DNA from 2 places in the Pseudomonas sp. NPDC099000 genome. Region 2 is predicted to be linked to the other one. Evidence: predicted binding sites of a transcription regulator. Region 2 holds the regulator's gene; the other holds the start of a gene.

The links. Region 2 encodes sigma-54, which starts transcription at its own class of promoters, with help from an activator protein. Its sites were predicted from a motif close to ANTGGCATNNANNTTGCTNT; they were not measured.
Region 1: glnK (P-II family nitrogen regulator) is a predicted target of sigma-54. The motif match lies at 1,935-1,954, and genes of this name have one in related genera.

What each region holds. Positions count from the first base shown of each region.
Region 1 covers NZ_JBIWAF010000004.1:44,998-48,410, forward strand. Annotated here, with positions in the region: gene ACIQV9_RS07090 (ammonium transporter) at 16-1,353, opposite strand; gene glnK (P-II family nitrogen regulator) at 1,391-1,729, opposite strand; gene ACIQV9_RS07100 (accessory factor UbiK family protein) at 2,147-2,407, shown strand; gene ACIQV9_RS07105 (Bro-N domain-containing protein) at 2,858-3,379, shown strand; gene ACIQV9_RS07110 (HigA family addiction module antitoxin) at 3,376-3,413, opposite strand, start outside.
Region 2 covers NZ_JBIWAF010000007.1:92,448-95,860, reverse strand. Annotated here, with positions in the region: gene lptB (LPS export ABC transporter ATP-binding protein) at 1-504, shown strand, start outside; gene ACIQV9_RS11430 (RNA polymerase factor sigma-54) at 689-2,182, shown strand; gene hpf (ribosome hibernation-promoting factor, HPF/YfiA family) at 2,257-2,565, shown strand; gene ptsN (PTS IIA-like nitrogen regulatory protein PtsN) at 2,578-3,042, shown strand; gene rapZ (RNase adapter RapZ) at 3,045-3,413, shown strand, end outside.

The DNA.
Region 1 (3,413 bases), on a different contig from region 2:
TTTTTGGGGGCGTACTTACAAGTTGTAGCCGCGTTCGTTGTGGAGTGCCAGGTCGATGCCGACGGCCTCTTCTTCTTCCGTGATACGCAGACCCATGACAGCGTCCAGGACCTTGAGAATGATGTAGGTGACGATCGCGGTGTAGATCACCGTGAAGCCCACGCCTTTGCACTGAATCCAGACTTGAGCGGCGATGTCGGTGACGGTGCCGAAGCCACCCAGGGACGGTGCGGCGAACACACCGGTCAGGATCGCGCCGAGGATACCGCCGATACCGTGCACACCGAAGGCGTCCAGGGAATCGTCATAACCGAGTTTGCGTTTCAGCGTGGTGGCGCAGAAGAAGCACACCACGCCCGCTGCCAGGCCGATGACCAGAGCACCCATCGGGCCCACGGTGCCGGCGGCCGGGGTGATGGCGACCAGACCGGCTACAACACCCGAAGCGATACCCAGTGCACTTGGTTTACCGTGAGTGACCCACTCGGCGAACATCCATCCCAGTGCAGCGGCGGCGGTTGCGATCTGGGTCACCAGCATTGCCATACCGGCCGTGCCGTTGGCCGCAGCGGCGGAACCGGCGTTGAAACCGAACCAACCCACCCACAGCATCGCGGCACCCATCAGGGTGTAACCGAGGTTGTGCGGCGCCATCGGCGTGGTCGGGAAGCCTTTGCGCTTGCCCAGCACCAGGCAGGCAATCAGACCGGCCACACCGGCGTTGATGTGCACCACGGTGCCACCGGCGAAGTCGAGCACGCCCCAGTCCCACATCAGGCCGCCGTTGCCGGACCAGACCATGTGCGCAATCGGTGCGTAAACCAGGGTGAACCACACGCCCATGAAGATCAGCATGGCGGAGAACTTCATCCGCTCGGCGAAGGCACCGACGATCAGCGCAGGGGTGATGATGGCGAAGGTCATCTGGAAGGTAATGAACACCGCCTCAGGGAACAGCGCCGCAGGGCCGGTCAGGCTCGAAGGCGTGACACCGGCGAGAAATGCCTTGCCCATGCCACCGAAGAACGAGTTGAAGTTGACGACGCCCTGCTCCATGCCGGTGGTGTCGAACGCGATGCTGTAGCCATAAATGACCCACAGAATGCTGATCAGACCGGTAATGGCGAAGCACTGCATCATCACGGAAAGAATGTTTTTGGAGCGAACCATGCCGCCGTAGAACAGCGCGAGGCCGGGAATGGTCATGAACAGCACGAGGGCTGTCGAGGTCATCATCCAGGCGGTATCGCCGGAGTTGAGGACTGGGGCCGCCACTTCGTCTGCCGCCATAGCCAGGCTGGGCATTACGAGGGACAACAGGGCTCCTAGCCCTGCGAATTTACGCAGAGTCATATTGTTTTCTCCTGGGGCGTTGGGTTTGTGGCGGCGTTTAAATCGCGTCGGTATCGGTTTCGCCGGTACGGATGCGAATCGCCTGTTCCAGATTGACCACGAAGATCTTGCCGTCACCGATCTTGCCGGTGTTGGCAGCCTTGGTTATCGCCTCGATAACCCGGTCCAGATCCTTGTCGTCAATAGCGACATCGATCTTCACCTTGGGCAGAAAATCGACCACGTACTCCGCGCCGCGATACAGCTCGGTGTGACCCTTCTGCCGACCGAAGCCTTTGACTTCAGTAACGGTAATGCCCTGCACGCCGATCTCGGACAGCGACTCGCGCACGTCGTCCAGTTTGAACGGCTTGATGATGGCAGTGACTAGCTTCATGAAAACTCTCTCCCGAATTGGTGGACTTGCCCCAGGAAAACAAACCCGACTCAAGTCTAAGCGCAGTGCCTGGCTTTGTAACGCATCGTCGACCTTACCTGCCCGTCCGACGCCAGCTAACCGCTCCTCACGAAACAACTCCCCGTTCCGCTTGGCGCACTGCATTCGTCACAGCGACTGCATCAGTGCATGGGTTACTCCTGACTAAGCAGAAAGCTTGCCATCTCGCCAAAACCCACTGAATTCAATCCCTTGGCCGCTGCCGACAGCCACTTCCCTCAAATGGCCGGACGGATACGCACAACAACAGTGCGCAGCCGTCCGTCCACATGCGCGAAAAGCGTGCATCCCTGCTGTCGGAATTGACTATAGACACTGCGTGATACACTGCCCGCCATTGTTGACAGGACATTTCCCATGCTCGCACCCAAAGACTTCCTCGACGCCCTGACCGGCACCGCTTCGCGCCTCTTCAGCGGCGAAACCCCGTTGCCGAAAAGCGAAATCGAAAGCCAGTTCAAGGCTTTGTTGCAGAGTGGCTTCAGCAAGCTGGATCTGGTGAGCCGTGAAGAGTTTGATAGCCAGATGGTTGTGCTCGCACGGACTCGGGCACGGCTGGAAAGCCTTGAGGCAAAAGTTGCGGAGATGGAAGCGAAGCTGAACCCGCCCACCGAGTAACCCCGCTGACAATGCAGTTCCCTGTGGGAGCGAGCCTGCTCGCGATTAGAGTCACCTCGGTCTACCAGCCATCCCACATGGACCGACCTCCCCTGTAGGACCTGCCGCAGGCTGCGATCTTTTGATCTGCCGCCCCGCCACCATCTCGGCAACGTCCTACAAAGATCACCACCGCCGTCCGATAGCGTCGTGAAGCCCAGGCTCCTAAGCTCATTCTCAGCTGAATATTCAGCACTGGGTTTGGCGACCTGGATAGCATCTAAACACTTCGTGACCACGTTCGAACCAGGGAATTATTCCCATCTCGAATTATGGCGGCTGTGCGTGGGAGACCTTCGGGTCTGCCGGTTTCCGGATGCACCGGTTCGCCAACCCGCGCATAGCTGCCACCCTTTTCGTTTGGCGACGATCAGAGGCAGTTTCCTTCAATTCGCATCCGGGAGCTGCAACATGGAAGAAAACTATCTAATCCCTCACGTCTTCACCCGCCACAAACTCCACCTTCACGCGCTTTTGATCGAAAACCAGCCTTGGTTCAGCGCCCGAGACCTAGGTCGTCTGCTTCGCCTTTTCCTCGACGAACGCGCCGTCCGAAAACTCGATCCCGATCAACATCAAACCGCACGAGTCGTCATCCACGGCACCCTCGAAAACACCCTGCTGATCAGCGAATCCGGCGTCTACGCCCTGCTCGTCTACCACTACTGCCCCGAATACCGAGGCCTGCGCGAATGGCTGACCCACGACGTAGTGCCAGCTCTCAGAGATGCCCAACAACCGGCAACAAGCGAACGCCCGGTCCTGAGTCTGCTGAACTGGCCAGAGATGTCGCTGAGTTTGCTGCACTGGAATAACCAGCCGTGGATCCGGTTGCAGGATGTTCCGCAGATGCTGGCGGATGGTGAGCGGACGCAACGTACGGTCAATGCGCCTTGGTGGAAGCGTGCTTCGCGGATGTTGCAATCGCTTTAAGTATTTAAAGCCCTACCCCGTTCGATTCCAGCTT
Region 2 (3,413 bases):
CGTGCAAAGGCCGGTATCGGCTATCTTCCGCAAGAAGCGTCGATCTTCCGCAAACTGTCGGTGGCGGACAACATCATGGCCATCCTCGAGACCCGCAAGGAACTCGACAAGGCCGAGCGTCGCAAGGAGCTGGAAAGCCTGCTGCAGGAATTCCACATCAGCCATATCCGCGACAACCTCGGCATGAGCCTGTCCGGCGGTGAGCGTCGCCGGGTGGAAATCGCCCGGGCACTGGCCACCAACCCGAAATTCATCCTCCTCGACGAACCATTCGCCGGTGTGGACCCGATTTCGGTGGGCGACATCAAACAGATCATCTACCACCTCAAGGCCAAAGGCATTGGCGTGCTGATCACTGACCACAACGTCCGTGAAACCCTGGATATCTGCGAAACCGCCTACATCGTCAACGATGGCCAACTGATCGCCGAAGGTGACTCCGCCACCATCCTGGCCAACGAACTGGTCAAGGAAGTGTATCTGGGCCACGAATTCCGCCTTTAAGCGCTAAGGTGTCTGGCTGATTGTCCGAGCGCTTGTCTCGATAAAAAATCAATACTTTTTTATTGTTACAGCGCTCTAGGCAAACGCTGCAGTTTCGGGCATATAATTTGCTTATGTTTGGCGCTCCGGCGCCCTGTAGTGGATGGCGCATGTGCGCCGGCGAATAAGGTGTTAAGCCCCTGCCATGAAACCATCGCTAGTCTTGAGAATGGGCCAGCAGCTGACGATGACACCTCAGCACCAACAGGCCATCCGCCTGCTCCAATTGTCGACCCTGGACCTGCAACAGGAAATCCAGGAGGCCCTGGAGTCCAATCCGATGCTCGAACGCCAGGAAGAAGGCGACGACTTCGATAACGCCGACCCCTTGGCCGACAAAGCCGAACAGCTCCCCAACGCCGATATTTCGGAACCCTCTTACCAGGAAACCGCCCCGACGGTGGATAACCTCGAGGAAGGCGACTGGAACGAGCGCATTCCCAACGAGCTGCCCGTCGATACCGCGTGGGAAGACGTCTACCAGACCAGCGCCAGCAGCCTGCCGAGCAATGATGACGACGAGTGGGATTTCACCACCCGCACATCGGCCGGTGAAAGCCTGCAAAGCCATTTGTTGTGGCAACTGAACCTGGCACCGATGTCCGACACCGATCGCCTGATCGCCGTGACCCTGATCGACTGCATCAACAATCAGGGCTACCTGGACGAAACCCTCGAGGAAATTCTCGAGGCCTTCGATCCGGAACTGGACATCGAACTGGACGAAATCGAAGCCGTCCTGCACCGCATCCAGCAATTCGAACCAGCCGGCATTGGCGCCCGCAACCTGGGCGAATGCCTGCTGCTGCAATTGCGCCAACTGCCAGCCAAGACGCCTTGGCTGGCCGAAGCGAAACGTCTGGTCACCGACTACATCGACCTGCTCGGCAGCCGTGATTACAGCCAGCTGATGCGTCGCATGAAGCTCAAGGAAGATGAATTGCGCCAGGTCATCGAGCTGGTGCAGAGCCTCAACCCGCGCCCGGGCTCGCAGATCGAGTCCAGTGAAGCCGAGTACGTTGTCCCTGACGTGATCGTGCGCAAGGACAATGAGCGCTGGCTGGTCGAGCTGAACCAGGAATCGGTGCCACGACTGCGGGTCAACGCCCAATACGCCGGGTTTGTGCGCCGCGCCGACACCAGCGCCGACAACACTTTCATGCGCAATCAGTTGCAAGAAGCCCGCTGGTTCATCAAAAGCCTGCAAAGTCGCAACGAAACCCTGATGAAAGTGGCCACCCAGATTGTCGAGCACCAGCGCGGCTTCCTGGAGTACGGCGACGAAGCGATGAAACCGCTGGTGCTGCATGACATCGCCGAAGCGGTGGGGATGCACGAGTCGACGATTTCACGGGTGACCACGCAGAAATTCATGCATACCCCTCGGGGCATCTATGAACTGAAATACTTTTTCTCCAGCCACGTCAGCACCTCCGAAGGCGGTGAATGCTCGTCCACAGCGATCCGCGCGATCATCAAAAAACTGGTTGCCGCGGAAAATCAGAAAAAGCCGTTGAGTGACAGCAAGATCGCTGGTTTACTGGAGGCACAAGGCATTCAGGTGGCTCGCCGCACCGTCGCCAAGTACCGCGAATCTCTAGGGATCGCGCCTTCGAGCGAACGCAAGCGGTTGATGTAGAGCCACGCCACAGCGTTCCAGTGGTAGATCATCTGATCTACCGCTTTATGCACTGGCAACGAAGGAGAAGCTGTATGCAAGTCAACATCAGTGGACACCAACTGGAAGTGACCGAACCTCTGCGCGCCTACATCGGCGAAAAACTCGAACGATTAGAGAGGCATTTCGACAAGATCACCAACGTGCAGGTCACGATGACGGTCGAAAAGCTCAAGCAGAAAATCGAAGCCACGCTGCATATTCCCGGCAATGAAGTGGTCGCAAACGCGGAGCATACCGATATGTACGCGGCGATCGACGCACTGACCGACAAGCTGGATAAACAACTCAAAAAGCATAAGGAAAAGACCCAAAGCCTCCTTCAGGGCGCGACCGGTCGTTAACACTCCCAACCCATGATCCGACTTGAAAACATCCTGACCCCCGGCCGTTCCCTCGTGAACGTGCCGGGCGGCAGCAAAAAGAAAGCCCTCGAGCAAATTGCCAACCTTATCCACCGCGAAGTGCCGGATCTGGCCATGCAGGATGTTTTCGAGAGCCTGGTCGCCCGTGAAAAACTCGGTTCTACCGGTTTTGGCAACGGCATCGCCATTCCCCACTGTCGCCTCAAGGGTTGCACCTCACCCATTAGTGCCTTGATGCACCTCGATGCACCCATCGATTTCGACGCCATCGACGGCGCCCCGGTTGACCTGCTGTTCGTTCTGCTGGTCCCGGAAGCCGCTACCGATGCCCACCTGGAACTACTGCGCCAGATCGCCAGCATGCTCGATCGCAAGGAAGTCCGCGAAAAACTGCGCAGCGCCCCGAGCAATGAAGCCTTGTATCAGGTTGTCCTGGACGAGCAAAACGGTCATTAATCATGCGCCTGATCATCGTCAGTGGCCGTTCCGGCTCAGGTAAAAGTACCGCACTCGATGTTCTCGAGGACAACGGCTACTACTGCATCGACAACCTGCCCGCCGGATTGCTGCCGGAACTGGCCGAGCGAGCGCTGATTCATACTGAACTCGCACAACCGCTGGTTGCTGTATCTATCGATGCGCGCAACCTGCCGAGTCATCTATCGCGGTTTCCGGAGCTGCTGGAAGAAGTCCGCAGTCGGCATATCAAATGCGATGTGTTGTACCTGGACGCCGACGAAGAGACCTTGCTCAAACGCTTCTCGGAAACCCGCCGTCGCCACCCGCTGAGTACTGCCCACCGTTCGTTGGCGGAGGCGATTCAGGAC